DNA from 4 places in the Streptomyces sp. Je 1-369 genome. Region 2 is predicted to be linked to each of the others. Evidence: riboswitches for the same ligand, from Rfam matches in the RefSeq annotation. Region 2 holds a riboswitch; each other region holds the start of a gene.

Region 1 (4,229 bases), 2.4 Mb from region 2:
CCGAGAAGGCCGTACAGATCATGGACGCCTGGGCGAAGGTCATCACCCGGCACACCGAGGACAACGCGGGGCTGCAGACCGCCTGGGCCGCCTCGTCCTGGGCGCGTGCCGCCGAAGCCGTGCGCTACACGTACGACGGCTGGCCCGACGGGCAGCTCCTGCGCTTCGAGCGGATGCTGCGCAACGCCTATCTGCCCCAGGTCCGCGACGGCGCCGTCGCGCGCAACGGCAACTGGGACCTGGTCATGGCCGACGCCACCATGAGCATGGCCGTCTTCCTCGACGACCACGCCACGTTCGAGAAGGCCGTGCAGCACTTCAGGACGCGCGTGCCCGCGTACTTCTACCTGGAGTCCGACGGGAAGCTGCCCGTCTCCCCGGCGGGCAGCGGCATCGACACCGCCGCCGAGCTGAAGAAGTACTGGTTCGGGCAGGGCACGTACGCCGACGGGCTCTCCCAGGAGACGTGCCGCAACTTCAAGCACGCAAGCTACTCGCTCGCCGCCACCTCGCACCTGGCGGAGACCGCCCGGCACCAGGGCGTCGACCTGTACGGGGAGGTCAGGGACCGGCTCCGGGCGGCCTTCGAGTTCCACTCCAAGTACCAGCTGGGCGCGGCGGCGCCCGCCTGGCTGTGCGGCGGCAGGGTGCGGCGCGACATGGGACCCGACACGGAGGTCGGCCTCAGCCACCTGCGGGGACGGCTGAAGCTGGACATGCCGCAGACCGAGAAGTACACGCGGGAGCGGCGGCCCGAGGGGACGGATGGCCTCTTCGTCGCCTGGGAGACCCTCACGCACGCCGACAGCGCGTAAGTGGTTCGACGCACCCCTTCGGATGGCGTAGAGTTGTGTTTACCGACGCGGGGTGGAGCAGCTCGGTAGCTCGCTGGGCTCATAACCCAGAGGTCGCAGGTTCAAATCCTGTCCCCGCTACTGAAGGCCTGAGGCCGGGAAGCATCAGCTTCCCGGCCTCAGGTGTTTTTCCGTCCGTGACCGCTCCCCGTCCGTGACCGCTTCCCGGCCGTGACCGCTCCCCGTCCGTAACCCGGTCGGCCCACACCAAGTCGCACCCTCCCGCCGCTGCGGGAACCCTGAATGCAGCGCGGTGATGGGCGCGGAGTCGGCGGGAGACAAGCGGTGGGGCAGCGAGGAGAAGCCGACGAAAGGGGGGCCGGCGGGGCCACCGGGCCCGAGCGGGCGTTCGTCCGGGTCCTGCCGCTCCTGCTCCTCGTCGTCGGCGTCGTGTACGACGCGTCGACCCCGTCGGAGTTCACCGCGTCCCCCCTCTTCACCGCCGCACCCCTCATCGCCGCCCCCTTCTACTCGCGGCTCAGCACCGTCCTGACCGGCGTCGCCGCCACCGCCGCCGTCCTCTTCCTGCACTACGGCAGCACCATCAGCAGCCAGGTCGAGGCCGTCACCGAGGTGGTCACCGTGGTGACCGTCGCCGCGCTCGCCATCGTCATCAACCGTGTCGTGCGGCGCAGCAACGACCGGCTCGCCATCGCCCGCTCCATCTCCGAGGCCACCCAGCGCGCCGTGCTGCCCGAACCGGATCCGCGGATCGGCGGGCTCGACTTCGCGGCGCGGTACGAGGCGGCGCAGGCCGACGCGTTCATCGGGGGTGATTTGTACGCCGTACAGGACACCCCGCACGGCGTACGGCTCATCGTCGGCGACGTACGCGGAAAAGGCATGGGCGCCGTCGCGGCCGTCGCCGTCGTCATCGGCGCCTTCCGGGAGGCCGCCGAGCAGGAGGCCACCCTGGAGGCGGTCGCGCAGCGCCTGGAGCGGGCGCTCGCCCGCGAGGGCACCCGGCGCGACGGCCTTGACGCGTTCGAGGGGTTCACCACCGCGGTCCTCGCCGAGATCCGGCACGGCGAGGGCGCCGTACGGCTGGTGAACCGCGGGCACCCGCCGCCGCTGCTGCTGCGCGGCGACGGGCGGCTCTGCGTCCTGTCGGCGAGCGAACCCGCGCTGCCGCTCGGCATGGGCGACCTCGGGGCCTGGCCGGACCGCGCGGACGAGACGGAGCTCCCGCCCGGCGCGCTGCTGCTCTTCTACACGGACGGCCTCTCGGAGGCGCGCAACGCGGCGGGGGAGTTCTACGATCCCGCCGCCCGGCTCGGCGGGCGGATCTTCCCGGGCCGGAGCGGCCCGCACGCGCTCCTTGCCGCGCTCGCGGGGGAGGTGCGGCGGCACACCGGGGGTGGCATGACGGACGACATGGCGCTGCTCGCGGTGCGGCGCCCCACCGCGGGGGAACCGGACGGCACGACCGGAGCTCCGGGTGTCACGGCCGGTGATTGAAGTGCACCGCTCCGCATAACAACTGACGCTCTGTCAAGGGAATGTGAAGTTCCGGTGTTTAGTGATCTGGGGTCAACTCGCCCCGTTGCGCCCCTTCGTGTCCTGTTACGTACACCCGATGAGCGTTAACGATCAACCGGAACAGCTTGGAATACCGACCCGCTGTCTATTAACGTTCGATAACGCAGCGCGGTCGTCCCAGCCGTCACTAGAGACGGCTCCGCGCGCACGCGCCTAATCCCGCAAGGGAGCCGGGGAACCACCAACATGGGGTGAATCGGGCCTCTGCGCATCCGTGCACTCGTGCACCCGTGCCAGGTGTTCGTAGGAGACCTTCCTGCTCCGAACCCGTCAGCTAACCCGGTAGGCGAGAAGGAAGGAAAGGAGTGCGCCCCAGTGGCGTCCAACCGGCCTGCCCCCCAAGCCGTGTACGTTCCGAATGACGACGACTTCGGTTCGTACGACGAGAGCTCCTTCGAAGAGTGGAACCCCACCGAGGAGTCCGTCCGTCCCGTCCGCGGCAGGCACCGTGTGCACAAGAAGGGCGGCGGCGGACTCGCCCGCAGCTCCACCGTGCTCGGCGTGGGCGTCATCGCCGCCGTCGGCGCGGGCGGCATAGCCACCGCGCAGGACGGCAAGCCGCCGGTCTCCATATCGATGCCCGACCTGGGCGCGGTCACCGACTCGCTGCCCGAGGCCGAGTCGCTGCCGGGCGTGGGCTCGTTGATGTCCGACGACGCCGCCGCGGACACCACCGTCGCCGCCTCGGCCCCCCTCACCGCCGCGGGCGTCAGCACCGCCGACGCGGAGCAGGGCACCGCCGACGCGGGCGAGGCCCTGCGCGCCCGCATCATGCAGCAGGCCGAGAACCAGCAGAACCAGGCGGACAGCGCCGTGCGGACCGCGGCGGAGGACGCCGCCGTCAAGAAGGCCGCCGAAGAGGCGGCCGCGCAGCAGAAGGCCGCCGAGCAGGAGGCGGACGCCGAGGCCGCCGCCAAGAAGAAGAAGGCGGAGGAGGCCCGGAAGGCGAAGGCCGAGGCCGCGCGCCTGGCCAAGCTCGCCAAGAGCTTCGTCATCCCCACCTCCTCGTACACCCTCACCTCGCACTTCGGCGACGCGGGCTCCATGTGGTCCTCCGGCCACCACACCGGCCTGGACTTCGCGGCGCCCACGGGCACCCCGCTGAAGGCCGTGCACACCGGCACCGTCAAGGAGGCCGGCTGGGCGGGCGCGTACGGCTACCGCACCGTGCTCGAACTCGAGGACGGCACGGAGGTCTGGTACTGCCACCAGTCCTCGCTCAACGTCAGCGCGGGCCAGAAGGTCTCCACGGGTGACGTCATCGGCCGCGTCGGCGCGACCGGCAACGTCACGGGGCCGCACCTCCACATGGAGGTCCACACGCCGGGCGGCTCGGGGATCGACCCGCTCGGGTGGCTGCAGAGCAAGGGCCTCAATCCCTGATCGCGCTCTTGCGGGGTTCGGTCCGGCCGCGAGTTCGATGTGGCCTGCACGGAATTCCGTCTCCGGTGGGGGCGTTGAGGAGCACATGACTTCTCTTCGCCCACTCGGCTCCTCCGACCTCGAGGTCTTCCCGCTCTCCCTCGGCGGCAACGTCTTCGGCTGGACCGCGGACCGGGCGGCGTCCTTCGCCGTCCTCGACGCCTACACCGCGGCAGGCGGCAACTTCATCGACACCGCCGACGCGTACTCGGCCTGGGTCGACGGCAACAAGGGCGGCGAGTCCGAGACCCTCATCGGAGAGTGGCTCGCCGGGCGCGGCAACCGCTCCGACGTCGTCGTGGCCACCAAGGTCGGCTCCCACCCCGACTACAAGGGCCTGTCCGCCGCCACCATCAAGGGCGGCGCCGACGCGTCGCTGCGGCGCCTCGGCACGGACTACATCGACCTCTACTA
Region 2 (4,229 bases):
GTTCGACGTGCGCCGCCGTGAGCGCCCTCGCCCGTTGCGCGTCCCGGCGGGCGACCGCGTCGACGATCGCCGCGTGCTCGGACCAGGACTCGCCCGGCGCCGCCGAGGGCTCGACGACGTACATCCAGGCGATCTTGTGCCGCAGCGGGGTGAGCAGCGCCGTGAGGCCGGGGCTGCCCGACGCCTGGGCCAGCGTCTCGTGGAACCAGCCGCCCAGCGAGCGCAGATCCTCCCCACAACCCCTCCTCGTGCGCTCCTGGCCCAGCCTGACAAGTCCGCGCAGGACTTTCAGGTGTGCGTCCGTGCGGCGCTGCGCGGCGCGGGCCGCGGCGAGCGGTTCGAGCAGCGTCCGGACCTCCAGGAGGTCCGCGGCTTCCTGCTCCGTCGGCTCGGCGACACACGCGCCCGCGTGTCTGCGGGTGACGACGAAGCCCTCGGCCTCCAGCGTGCGCAGAGCCTCGCGCACGGGGACGCGGGAGACTCCGTAGCGCCGCGCGAGGAGTTCCTCGGTGAGCTTGCCGCCCCTTTCGTACACACCGGCGACTATGTCGTCCCGAATGGCCGTGCATACCGAGTGCGCGGGAACGCGCATGACCGGACCTCCGCTTTGATCCCCGCGCAACGCGGTCGACCGACGCTCGTTCCGTGACTCTATTGCAGGGCGCCGGGATTTCCGACGGCGGGACGGAATTCATGGATATCTTTTGGCCAAGAACACGGCGGCCCGGAACGCCGAAAGCCCCGGCTCACGAGGAGCCGGGGCTTTCGGTTCGGTGCTTGGCCGCTGCGGGGGCCGCGTCGGTCAGACGTTGACGCCGTGCGAGCGGAGGTACGAGACCGGGTCGATGTCCGAGCCGTAGTCCGCGCCGGTGCGGGCCTCGAAGTGGAGGTGCGGGCCGCTGGAGTTGCCGGTGGACCCGGAGAGGCCGATCTGCTGGCCCGGGGTGACCGTCTGGCCGACGGTGACACCGAGGGACGACATGTGGCCGTACTGGGTGTACGTGCCGTCGTTCATCTTGATGACCACGTTGTTGCCGTAGGCACCGCCCCAGCCGGCCTCGACGACGGTGCCGGAGCCGACCGCGTGGACCGAGGTGCCGGACGCGGCGTGGAAGTCGACACCGGTGTGGCTGCCGGAGGACCACATGGCGCCGCCGGTCTGGTAGCCCGTGGAGACGTACGAGCCGGAGACCGGGGAGACGTAGGTGTTCAGGCGCTTGCGCTCGGCCTCGCGGGCGGCGCGCTCCTTGGCCTCGCGCTCCTTCTTGGCCTTCGCCTTGGCCTCGGCGTCGGCCTTGCGCTTCTCCTCGGCGGCCTTCTTCTTGGCTGCCTCTTCGGCCTTCTTGGCGGCAGCGGCGTCGTCGGCGGCCTGGCGCTGCGCGGCGGCCTGCGCGTCGATGCTCTCGGCGAGCGAGTCACCGACGGATATCGCCTGGGTGAGTCCGGTGTGCTCCACGGCCGCTTCGTCGGCGGCGGCGAGCGCGGGGCCTGCGAGGCCTCCGATGACACCGGTGGTGGTGAGCGCCGCGACACCCGCGACGTTCGCGGTGGTCCGCGTCATGCGGCTCGGACGACGGTGCTTCCCGGTGGCACGGGTGAACGCCATGTGGCGGGTGTTCCTTTCCTTCCCTCTCGCCTACCGGGTTAGCTGACGGGTTCGGAGCAGGAAGGTCTCCTACGAGTCCCTCGCCTCACGGCAAGGTTCCCGATTCACCCCAGGGGACATGTGGGTCCCCGGCTCCCCTGGCTCGCGCCGTACGGGGACTCGGCGATGACTGCCCGGTGCCGCGGATGCGGCGTACTGCGCGACGGACAGCCGGGTCGACGCTAAGCGGGGCGTCTTTCATTCGACAAACAGAACGCGACTTTTGTAGCGCACGCCACACGCCAGACAGGCAACCACTATATGAATCCGGACATATGAGGACCCCGGTGACCGAAACGGGTCACCGGGGTCGCGATGCGTCCTGACTGTGGCTCAGCGCGGTCGCTGCCGCCACTCAGCCGGTGACGACGCTCACTTCGCCGATCCCGAGCGCCCTGACGGGCTCCTCGATCTGCGCGGCGTCCCCGACCAGGACCGTCACCAGCCGGTCGTCCGGGAAGGCGTTCACGACGGCCGCAGTGGCCTCCACGGTGCCCGTGGCGGCCAGCTGCCGGTACAGCTGCGCCTGGAAGTCGTCCGGCAGGTTCTGCTCGACCTGGTCGGCGAGCGTCGCCGCCACGGAAGCCGCCATCTCGTACTTGAGCGGCGCCACGCCCACCAGGTTCTGCACGGCCACGTCACGCTCGGCGTCGGTGAGCCCCTCGGCGGCGAGGGTGCGCAGCACCTTCCAGAGGTCGTCGAGCGCCGGTCCCGTGTTCGGGGTGTCCACGGAGCCGCTGATGGCGAGCATCGCGGCGCCCGTCCCGTCCGGGGCGGAGCGCAGGACCTGGCTGAACGCCCGTACACCGTAGGTGTATCCCTTCTCCTCGCGCAGGACACGGTCCAAGCGCGAGGTGAGGGTGCCGCCCAGGCAGTACGTGCCGAGGACCTGGGCCGGCCAGACGCGGTCGTGCCGGTCGGCGCCGACCCGGCCGATCAGCAGCTGCGTCTGGACCGCTCCGGGACGGTCCACGATGACGATGCGGCCGCGGTCGTCGGCGGTCACCGGCGGCACCGGGCGCGGCTCGCCCGGGGAACCGGTCCAGGCGCCGACGGTGTCCGTGAGGATGGCGTCCAGGTCGGTGCCCTCGAGGTCGCCGACCACGACCAGGGTGGCCGTGGCCGGGCGGACGAACTTCTCGTAGAAGGCACGCACCGCCGCCGAGTCGATGGCCGTGACCGTCTCCTCGGTGCCCTGGCGCGGGCGCGACATGCGCGACGTCGGCGGGAACAGCTGCCGGGAGAGCTCCTTGGCGGCGCGCCGCGCCGGGTTGGCGGCCTCGTGCGGGAGCTCGTCCAGGCGGTTGCGTACGAGCCGCTCGATCTCGCTGTCCGCGAAGGCGGGGGCCCGCAGTGCGTCGGCGAGCAGGCCGAGCGCCTTCGGGAGTCGGGAGACCGGCACCTCCAGGGAGACCCGCACGCCCGGGTGGTCGGCGTGCGCGTCGAGGGTCGCGCCGCAGCGGTCGAGCTCGGCGGCGAACTCCTCCGCGTCGTGCTTGTCGGTGCCCTCGTTGAAGGCCCGCGCCATGATGGTGGCGACGCCGTCCAGGCCCTCCGGTTCGGCGTCCAGGGGCGCTTCGAGGTGGACCTCTACGGCGGCGACCTGCTGGCCGGGGCGGTTGCAGCGCAGGACGGTCAGGCCGTTGGGCAGCGTGCCGCGCTCGGGGGCGGGGAAGGCCCAGGGCTTGGCGGTGCCGGCCTGGGGCTGGGGGTGGAACTGCATCGTCGCGGCCTCGGTCACTTCGCCGCCTCCTCTTCTTCCTCGGCACGCTCGTCGGCGCCTTCCACGGGCTCGTACACGAGCACCGCGCGGTTGTCGGGGCGCAGGCGGGCCGCGGCGACCTCCTGGACCTCCTCCGCGGTGATGTCGAGGACGCGCTGGACGGCCGTCAGGGCGAGCTGCGGGTCGCCGAACAGGACCGCGTACCGGCACAGTTCGTCGGCGCGGCCGGCGACCGTGCCGAGCCGGTCGAGCCACTCGCGCTCCAGCTGTGCCTGGGCGCGCTCCATCTCCTCCGGAGTGGGGCCCTCCGCGGCGAAGCGGGCCAGCTCCTCGTCGACGGCGGCCTCGATGACGGGCACCTCGACGTCACCCGACGTCTTCACGTCCAGCCAGCCGAGCGAGGGCGCCCCGGCGAGACGCAGCAGACCGAAGCCCGCGGCGACCGCGGTGCGGTCCCTGCGCACGAGCCGGTTGTAGAGCCGGGAGGACTCGCCGCTGCCGAGGACGGTGAGGGCGAGGTCGGCCGCGTCGCACGCGCGCGTGCCGTCCTCCGGGAGGCGGTAGGCGGCCATCAGGGCGCGGGCCGGGACCTCCTCCTCGATGACCTCGCGCAGCTCCTTGCCGATGCGCTCGGGCAGCGAGCCGTCGCGCGGCGGCTGCTTGCCGTCGTGGCCGGGAATCGACCCGAAGTACTTCTCGACCCAGGCAAGCGTCTGCTCGGGGTCGATGTCGCCGACGACCGAGAGGACCGCGTTGTTGGGCGCGTAGTACGTGCGGAAGAACGCGCGTGCGTCGTCCAGGGTGGCCGCGTCCAGGTCGGCCATGGAGCCGATCGGCGTGTGGTGGTAAGGGTGGCCCTCC
Region 3 (4,229 bases), 1.2 Mb from region 2:
TAGCCGGTCCGTTCGAGCACGGCCTCCAGGACGACGGCCGGGCCCGCGCCCGACTCGACGACGGTCCGCAGCTCCTCCATCAGCGTGTTGAACCGCTTGACGGCGTTGGTGGAGCGGGCCGCCATTCCGTACGCCTCGTCGACGCGGCGCAGCGCCTGCGGGAAGGAGATCTTCTCGCGCTGCGAGAGCGCGTCGATCATGGCTTCGGCGCGGTCGCCGATGCCCCTCTTCGGTACGTTGAGGATGCGGCGCAGCGGGACCGCGTCCTCGGGGTTGGCGAGAACGCGCAGGTAGGCCAGCACATCGCGGACCTCCTTGCGCTCGTAGAAGCGGACGCCGCCGACCACCTTGTAGGGCAGGCCGACGCGGATGAAGATCTCTTCGAAGACACGGGACTGGGCGTTCGTCCGGTAGAAGATCGCGACGTCGCCGGCCTTCGCGTCGCCCGCGTCGGTGAGGCGGTCGATCTCGTCGGCGACGAACTGCGCCTCGTCGTGCTCGGTGTCGGCGACGTACCCGGTGATGCGTGCGCCCGCGCCCTGGTTGGTCCACAGGTTCTTGGGGCGGCGGCTCTCGTTCCGCTCGATGACCGCGTTGGCGGCGGTCAGGATCGTCTGGGTGGAGCGGTAGTTCTGCTCCAGGAGGATCGTCGTCGCGTCCGTGTAGTCCTCCTCGAACTGGAGGATGTTGCGGATCGTGGCGCCACGGAAGGCGTAGATGGACTGGTCGGCGTCGCCCACCACGCACAGCTCGGCGGGGTCGTCCCCCTCGCCTCCGGAGGGTCCGACCAGCTCGCGCACCAGCGCGTACTGCGCGTGGTTCGTGTCCTGGTACTCGTCGACCATGACGTGCCGGAAGCGGCGCCTGTAGTGCTCGGCGACGTCCGGGAAGGCGCGCAGCAGGTGGACCGTCGTCATGATCAGGTCGTCGAAGTCCAGCGCGTTCGCCTCGCGGAGGCGTGACTGGTACATGGCGTAGGCCTGGGCGAGGGTCTTCTCGAAGCCGTCGGCGGCCTGACCTGCGAAGTCCTCCTCGTCGATCAGCTCGTTCTTGAGGTTCGAGATCTTGGCGCTGAACGACTTCGGGGGGAACTTCTTCGGGTCGAGGTCCAGATCGCGGCAGACCAGGGCCATGAGGCGCTTGGAGTCGGCGGCGTCGTAGATCGAGAAGGAGGACGTGAAGCCCAGCTTCTTGTACTCCCGGCGGAGGATGCGGACGCAGGCACTGTGGAAGGTCGACACCCACATCGCGTTCGCCCGGGGGCCCACGAGCTGCTCGACGCGCTCCTTCATCTCGCCCGCGGCCTTGTTCGTGAAGGTGATCGCGAGGATCTGGCCGGGGTGCACGCCGCGCTCGGCGAGCAGGTGCGCGATGCGGTGGGTCAGCACGCGGGTCTTGCCGGATCCGGCACCGGCGACGATGAGCAGCGGGGACCCCGCGTGCACGACGGCCGCGCGCTGGTTCTCGTTCAGCCCGTCGAGAAGCGTCGCCGGGTCGATGACCGGGCGCGGGGCGCCGTCGCGGTAGTGCGAGTCCCGGGTCATGGGCACGTCGAACTTCCCGTCGAACAGGTCGTCCGGAATGGGCTCCGGAGCGCTGTCCTCGGGCGGCGGCGGGGGCGCTTCGTCCGCGGCCCGCGAGGGCTGCAGGTCCGCCAGGAAGCTGTCATCAAAGAGGCTGCTCATCGCCTCCCGAGTCTAGGCGGCCCCACTGACAACCCGCTGCGGGTTCCGGTCACACCGCCTCGCGTCACGCCCTGCCCGCGGACGATCACACTCCGCCACAGCAGCTCGCGTCCCGCACTCACCCTCGTAAAGTAACGAAAATGTATCGGGCATATCGAACATCAACCTTCACAGGGACCACACGAGTTGGCTAGCGTGCCCGGCGGGCCACTCGTCCCCCCACCGGCGAACCCCGCCGGGAACGGGCGGCCTCCGCCGAGTCCGACGTGTTCGGAGCCGGGGACCCACCGAAAACTTGGGGTGAATCGGTCCCGTACGAAGTACGGGACCGTAGGGCAGCCTTCCGAACCATCCGCCCGAACCCGACAGCTAACCCGGTAGGCGGTCTACGGAAGGAGTCGCCTCCTTGGCGTCGCACCGCAAGCCGCGGAACCGGACGGCCGGCATTCGTACGGCCCCCGCCCTCGGCATCACGACGGCAGCCCTCACCTCCGTCGCCCTCCTGTCGCAGAGCGCGCAGGCGGCGCCCTCGGCGCCGTCCAGGCCCAGCCTCGAAGAGGTGCAGAAGAAGGTCGACGAGCTCTACCAGCAGGCGGGCGTCGCGACCCAGAAGTACAACTCGGCCAAGGAGCGCACCGAGAAGCAGCGCAAGAGGGTCGACGGGCTGCTCGACGACGTGGCCAAACGCACGGACAAGCTGAACGACGCCCGCCAGGAGCTCGGCTCGTTCGCCGCGGCGCAGTACCGCACCGGCGCCGTCTCCGAGACGGCCACGATGATGCTCGCCAACGACCCGCAGGGCTACTTCGACCAGAACCACTTGGCGGACCGGCTGACCTCGCGCCAGAAGAAGGCGGTCGACGCGTACGAGACGGAGCAGGCGTCTGCGACGAAGCAGCGCACGAAGGCCGCGAAGAGCCTGGAGACGCTCACCGACTCGCGGGACGAGCTCAGGACGAGCAAGAAGACCGTCCAGAAGAAGCTGGGGGACGCGCGCGAGCTCCTGTCGAAGTTGACCGCCGAGGAGAAGGCGCGGCTGGCGGAGATCGAGCGGAAGAAGAAGCAGGAGGCCAAGCGGAAGGCCGAGAAGCTGGCCCGCGAGCAGGCCGCCGAGGCGGAGCGCGAGCGCAAGGCGGAGGAGGCGGCCCAGCGGGAGAAGGAGCGTGAGGGGGGCCAGGACTCCGGATCGGGCTCCGGCACCGGCTCGGGGTCCGGTTCTGGTTCTGGTTCCGGTTCCGGTTCTGGTTCTGGTTCCGGTTCGGGCTCCGGGAGCTCGGACGGCAGCTACGCCACCAAGGCCGCGAAGGTCATCGACTTCGCGGAGGCCCAGATCGGCAAGCCGTACGTCTGGGGTGCCACCGGCCCCGACTCCTACGACTGCTCCGGGCTCACACAGGACGCGTGGAAGGCCGCGGGAATCTCCCTGCCGCGCACCACGTGGGACCAGGTGAAGGTCGGCACGACGGTGAAGACCGCCGACGCCAAACCGGGTGACCTGGTGTTCTTCTACGACGACATCAGCCACGTAGGGATCTACATCGGCAACGGCAAGATGATCCACGCCCCGAAGCCGGGTGCGAACGTCCGCGTCGAGTCGATCTACTACATGCCGATCCACAGCGTGGTCCGCCCCGCCTGACGACGTAACGCCCCTCTACGCGCGCGTGGCCCGCATCCGGGAAGGATGCGGGCCACGCGCGCGTAGAGACGGGAAACTCAGGACCAACTCATGTCCGGCTCAGGACCAGCTCAGGCCCGGCTCAGGCCCGGCTCAGGTCCAGAGCACCGCGATGAAGATGTTCGCCGTGGTCAGCAGGCCGACCGCGCCGAACATGCCCTTGTCGACCTTCTCCTCGTCGCGCTTCACGTAGACCAGCGCGAGGATCACGATCAGCAGGGCAAGCTTGATGCCGATCTTGACGTTGTTGACCGTGTGGTCGTCCGCCTGGTTGAGGCCCACCAGGACCACACCGGTGACGAGCATGGTCAGCGCGCCGTGCAGCATCGAGGGGCTGAAGCGGGCGGTGCCCTGGCCCATCTGCTTCATCTGGGTCAGGAAACCGCCCAGGAGCGAGGCGATGCCGATGATGTGCAGGCCGACGAAGAGATGGATGAGTAGGTCCATGAGGCCGGAGCCTAGCCGGGCCCTCAGCCCCACCCGGCAGGCGCCCCCATACCACCGCCTCGCGTGCAGGCACGTAAAAATCCAGCCATCGGTCACGCCCGCGCACGAAACGGCCGCCGCCCCGCCGAGCACACGGTCACGGCTGCATGCTGTTCCGCCCACTTCTGCCAGTTGCGCACAATCCATCACCAACCCGTGACGGCCAGGTTTAGCGTCCTCCACCAGGTGACCGGCTCCCCACCGCCGTCCGACCCGGGACGGCCGTCGGCCACCACCGCCGAGAAACCCGGCGGCGGTCCGCTCCCCCTGTGCGGGCCGCCGCCGGACACGTAAGGAGCCCCTCTTCGTGCCAGCGCACCGCAAGCCCCGACAGCGCTCGCTCAGCGGCAGCACGGTCCGCACCGCCGCCACCCTCGCCC
Region 4 (4,229 bases), 6.0 Mb from region 2:
GCGGCGCCCCGAGGACATGAGCTCGGCGACGGTGCGGCCGTCGCGGGCGCCCTCGAGGATGTGGGAGGTGATGAGGGCGATCGACTCGGGGTGGTTCAGGAGCAGTCCCCGCGCCCTTCGCTTCTCGGCCACGTCCGCGGCCACATGAATGAGCAGTCTCTCCTGCTCGTGCGGGGTCAGTTGCACGGTTCCCACCTCACAGTCCTCGGTCCGAACCATGCGGGGTCCGGCTGCCGCGGCCACCGCGACGGATATAGATGTAACACACAGCGAACGTGCGCGATCTTGCGCACCCTGGATAGAAAAACCGCTGGTGGCGTGGCACGGGAGGGTAGTTGGGAGGAGTTTCAACGAGGTTAACCAGTCGTTGACCATCGCATGACGGTCTGCTGGGCTGCGCCATACCTGTCGATGCCCTGGGCAACTTTTCTACGCTGTGAGCGCAGCTCAAGGAGTACGTGGAACCGTTACGTCGCGCGGGGCCGCGGTGCCGGAGCGGGCGCCACGTCCATGTCGCGTTCGAACCGCGGTGTTCCGCCGCGATGCCGAACCGCGCGCGGCGGCTGTCGGAGGAGATGCTCGCGTTGCACACGGGGCGGAGCAAGGAGCAGATCGGCGCGGACATCGAGCGGGACAAGATCCTCGACGCCCCCGGCCGCCCTGGAGTACGGCCTCGTGGACCGGATCACTCCTAGGGCCTGCGTCGGGAGACGTCGCTCGCCGCCCGCGACCCGAGGTGATCCCGCCGATACCGCCGCCCGAACCGCCGCCACTGCCCGCGCCGACCCGCGCCGAGGGAGAACTGGTCGACCGTTACCTCGAGGTCGTCGACCTGCTCGGCCGGATCAATCCGGCCCGCGCCGAGCACACCTACGGCGGGCTGCGCGCCGCCCAGGCCCTCGTCGGCCGGGCGGGTGCCCTGCGCGACGCGCCGGCCCTCATGCACCAGCTGGGCGAGAGTGAAGTGCACGCGCCGACGCTCGCCCGGGCGCTGCGCGTCCTCGACGGGGAGCGCCGGGCCGAAGGAGTCACCGTGCCGCCCCCGCGCGGCGGCTGAGACACCGTCGGCCGACCGCGTCCTTCGACACCCCGACGTCCGGGGCCACTTCGAAACGGACCAGTCGGGCTACCCCGGACGGCGTACGAACAGGTCCTTCTTCGCAGGGGTGCAAGTTGCGTTCTGCGAGTACAGCACTGGCGGAATTAGGTATTCCGCTGCTGGTCGAGCGGTCGTCGGACCACCCGGCCGGGGACCGATTCCGGCAGTGTCCACCTGAACAGGTCAGTCGTGAGGAGCCTCACAAAACGCCGTTTCGGCTCGGTTTTTCGACCCATCTCGGGTCAAGATCCCTTCCGACGACAAGCCCCCGCCACAACGGCGGGGCGGTCCGGGCGGACGCCGAGTCCTGCCGCCACCCGGATGACCGGTCGACATCTGTGCAACGGCAGGAGTGGAGGACCCAGGTACGACGGGCCCGTCCGGGAAGTCCGGACGACGCCCTTGGGGTGAAGCCGCAGAGCACGACGCGGCCGGGCATCTTCGCCTGCCCGAACCCGACAGGTCATCTTTCACAGGCGGCTGACGAAGGGTTGCGCATGACCGCGCTGAATCATGTTCCGTCGCTGCTCACCAGGACCGGTGCCGCATCGGTCCTCACGCTCGCCGTCGTAGGCGGCACCGTCGTGGCCCCCGGGCTCACGTCGGAGGCCCAGGCAGCCACCCACGGGACGAAGGCGCTCAAGATCGCGGCGTCCAAGAAGGGCTCCCCGTACGGCTACGGCTCGGCGGGACCCAACCGGTTCGACTGCTCGGGGCTGACGCTCTACTCGTTCAAGAAGACGGGCAAGAAGCTGCCGCGCACCGCCGCCGCGCAGTACAACAAGACCAAGCACGTCTCCCGGTCCAAGCGGACCCGCGGCGACCTGGTGTTCTTCCACTCCGGTCGGAACGTCTACCACGTCGGGATCTACGCGGGTAACAACCGCATCTGGCACGCTCCCAAGAGGGGGGCCGTGGTGCGCCTGGAGAAGATCTGGTCCAACAGCGTCTGGTACGGCAGGGTCCGCTGACCCACCGCGGCCGGTCCGGCGCGCGCCACGCACCGTCAGGTGCCGGTGCGTGGAGTGCGCCGACGGGGATACCCGTACGGGATGTCCGACGACTATGCCTGTACCGCCCGCAACGAAACACCGCTGGAGCGCGCCGACCGCAACTTCGCGGAGCTGCTCCAGGAGCTGAGGGTGACGCAGACGGGCGTTCAGATCCTCTTCGCCTTTCTGCTCACCCTCGCCTTCAGCCCGCGCTTTCCCTCGCTGGACGCGGTGCAGCGCGGCACCTACGTCACGACGCTGCTGCTCGCGGTGCTCGCGGCGGCGCTGTTCACGGCGCCCGCCGCGCTGCACCGCTCGCTCTTCCAGCAGCGGGCCAAGCCGCTCATCGTGCGGGTGTCGTCCCGGCTCGCCGCCGTCGGGCTCGGCGTGCTGGTCCTGACACTCGCCGGTTCGGTGCTGCTCGTCGTCGATGTGACGTCAGGGCGGACCGAGGGACTCCTCGCGGGCGTGTGGACGCTGCTGGTGTGCGTCGGGCTGTGGGGCGTACTGCCACGGCTCGCGCGACGTCCCCTGGCGCGCGTCGAGGCCGCACTCGTTGAGGAGCCGGACGCCCGGCCGTCGGGGGCCCGCGGCGGAGCTCCGCGCCCGATGCGCAGGGAGCGGTGCCGGTAGCGCGCGACGCTGCGCGGCGGCCGTCCCACGGTCAGTGGGTGGCCGGTCAGTGGGTGGCGTCGCGAGGGGTGCGCCGGACCGGGGCACGCCAGGGCAGCGCGATCCACACGGTCTTGCCTCCCTCGTCGGTGGGGCTGACCGAGAGCCTGCCGCCGCATTCGGCGGCCAGCCAGCGAATGATCACCATGCCGCGGCCGTTGTCCTGCTGGACGGCTGCGGGGAGGCGCTTGGGGTAGCGCGGATGGCTGTCGGTGACGCCGATCCGCAAGTGCTCGTCACGGTCGAGTTCGACGTCGACCGTGAAGGTGGGCGACTGTCCCAGGGTGTGCTGCACTGCGTTCGTGGCGAGTTCCGAGACGATGAGTCTGATCGTGTCGGCCACCTCGGCGTCACCGGGCAGGCCCCATTCCGCGAGCACGCGCGAGACGTACTTCCGGGCGGCGGGCACCGAAGCAGGATCGCTCGGCAGGGTGACGGAGGCTTCCTGGTGGTCTGCCATGGCGGCGCTGTCCCTTTCCCACCGGGACCGGTCTCCGACCCGCGGCGGATGACTCGAGGACAGTCCCGGACTGGTGCTTCGCGCCAGCCTGCCACTCCTTGGCCGGTCACGGGTGGCGATCCACCGAGATGTGCATATATCTGTCGCTCGAAGCGGTGAACTCTGCTACGGCAGACCGTATTTGGGCGGGAGACCGGTACTTCCTCTAATCTCGCCTACTGCCCCGCCCCGCCGCTGGGAAATCCGGCGGCTCCGTCCGGAAGGAGACGGGCATGCAGTACGGCCCCGCGGTGCGCCGTCGTCAGCTCGGTGCCGAACTGCGCGCACTGCGTGTGCAAGCGGGACTCACGAGCAGCCAGGCCGCCGCTCGGGCCGGCTGGCACCAGTCCAAAGTGAGTCGCATCGAGACGGGCCGCAGCGGCGTGAAGGCCGCCGACGTGCGACTACTCCTGGAGGTGTACCAGGTACAGGACCCGCAGCTCAGCGACCTGCTCATAGCGTTCACCGGCGCCGACGACCCGGGGGCGGGGCGCCACCACTGGTGGAAGGCGTACCGCGATCTGCTGCCCGCGACCTATCGGGATTTCATCAGCCTGGAGTCGCAGGCCAGTTGGATGCGCACGCTCGAGACCACCGTGGTGCCCGGCCTGTTGCAGACACCCGCGTACGCGCGTGCGGTGACCCGGGCCGCGCTCGGCGGGCTGCCGGAGAAGCAGGTCGACGCGCTGGTCGAGGTCCGGCTCGCCCGTCAGGACGTGCTGCGCGCGGATCCGCCGCTGCGTCTGCACGTGGTCATGGACGAGGCGGTGCTGCGACGGCCGGTGGGCGGGCCTGAGGTCCTCGCCGAACAGTTGCAACGGCTACGACAGGCATCCCTTCTGCCTCATGTCGAGCTACAGGTACTGCCGTTCACCGCAGGTGAGCATGTGGGCCTGATCGGTTCTTTCGTTATTTTTTCATTTCCGGACATTGCCGATCTGGATGTGGTTGTTCTCGACCATTTGAC

What was found. A riboswitch is a leader RNA that binds a small molecule or an ion and turns the genes downstream of it on or off. The one in region 2 is predicted to bind cyclic di-AMP.
Region 1: linked by a shared signal. The riboswitch ahead of NOO62_RS19040 (M23 family metallopeptidase) and the one ahead of NOO62_RS29880 (M23 family metallopeptidase) in region 2 are both predicted to bind cyclic di-AMP.
Region 3: linked by a shared signal. The riboswitch ahead of NOO62_RS24605 (NlpC/P60 family protein) and the one ahead of NOO62_RS29880 (M23 family metallopeptidase) in region 2 are both predicted to bind cyclic di-AMP.
Region 4: linked by a shared signal. The riboswitch ahead of NOO62_RS02620 (C40 family peptidase) and the one ahead of NOO62_RS29880 (M23 family metallopeptidase) in region 2 are both predicted to bind cyclic di-AMP.

The regions. Positions count from the first base shown of each region.
Region 1 is NZ_CP101750.1:4,198,135-4,202,363, reverse strand. Features, by position in the region: gene NOO62_RS19055 (alginate lyase family protein) at 1-815, shown strand, start outside; tRNA gene NOO62_RS19050 (tRNA-Met) at 862-935, shown strand; gene NOO62_RS19045 (PP2C family protein-serine/threonine phosphatase) at 1,098-2,312, shown strand; cyclic di-AMP (ydaO/yuaA leader) riboswitch at 2,534-2,697, shown strand; gene NOO62_RS19040 (M23 family metallopeptidase) at 2,709-3,776, shown strand; gene NOO62_RS19035 (aldo/keto reductase) at 3,862-4,229, shown strand, end outside.
Region 2 is NZ_CP101750.1:6,610,086-6,614,314, reverse strand. Features, by position in the region: gene NOO62_RS29885 (GntR family transcriptional regulator) at 1-592, opposite strand, end outside; gene NOO62_RS29880 (M23 family metallopeptidase) at 803-1,606, opposite strand; cyclic di-AMP (ydaO/yuaA leader) riboswitch at 1,619-1,781, opposite strand; gene NOO62_RS29875 (M16 family metallopeptidase) at 2,001-3,386, opposite strand; gene NOO62_RS29870 (M16 family metallopeptidase) at 3,383-4,229, opposite strand, start outside.
Region 3 is NZ_CP101750.1:5,373,932-5,378,160, reverse strand. Features, by position in the region: gene NOO62_RS24610 (ATP-dependent DNA helicase) at 1-1,685, opposite strand, end outside; cyclic di-AMP (ydaO/yuaA leader) riboswitch at 1,929-2,085, shown strand; gene NOO62_RS24605 (NlpC/P60 family protein) at 2,092-3,324, shown strand; gene NOO62_RS24600 (hypothetical protein) at 3,457-3,810, opposite strand; gene NOO62_RS24595 (C40 family peptidase) at 4,157-4,229, shown strand, end outside.
Region 4 is NZ_CP101750.1:570,155-574,383, forward strand. Features, by position in the region: gene NOO62_RS02605 (urease subunit gamma) at 1-186, opposite strand, end outside; partial or broken gene NOO62_RS02610 (ATP-dependent Clp protease proteolytic subunit) at 552-693, shown strand; gene NOO62_RS02615 (hypothetical protein) at 737-1,057, shown strand; cyclic di-AMP (ydaO/yuaA leader) riboswitch at 1,417-1,593, shown strand; gene NOO62_RS02620 (C40 family peptidase) at 1,597-2,070, shown strand; gene NOO62_RS02625 (DUF6328 family protein) at 2,152-2,724, shown strand; gene NOO62_RS02630 (ATP-binding protein) at 2,771-3,223, opposite strand; gene NOO62_RS02635 (helix-turn-helix domain-containing protein) at 3,496-4,229, shown strand, end outside.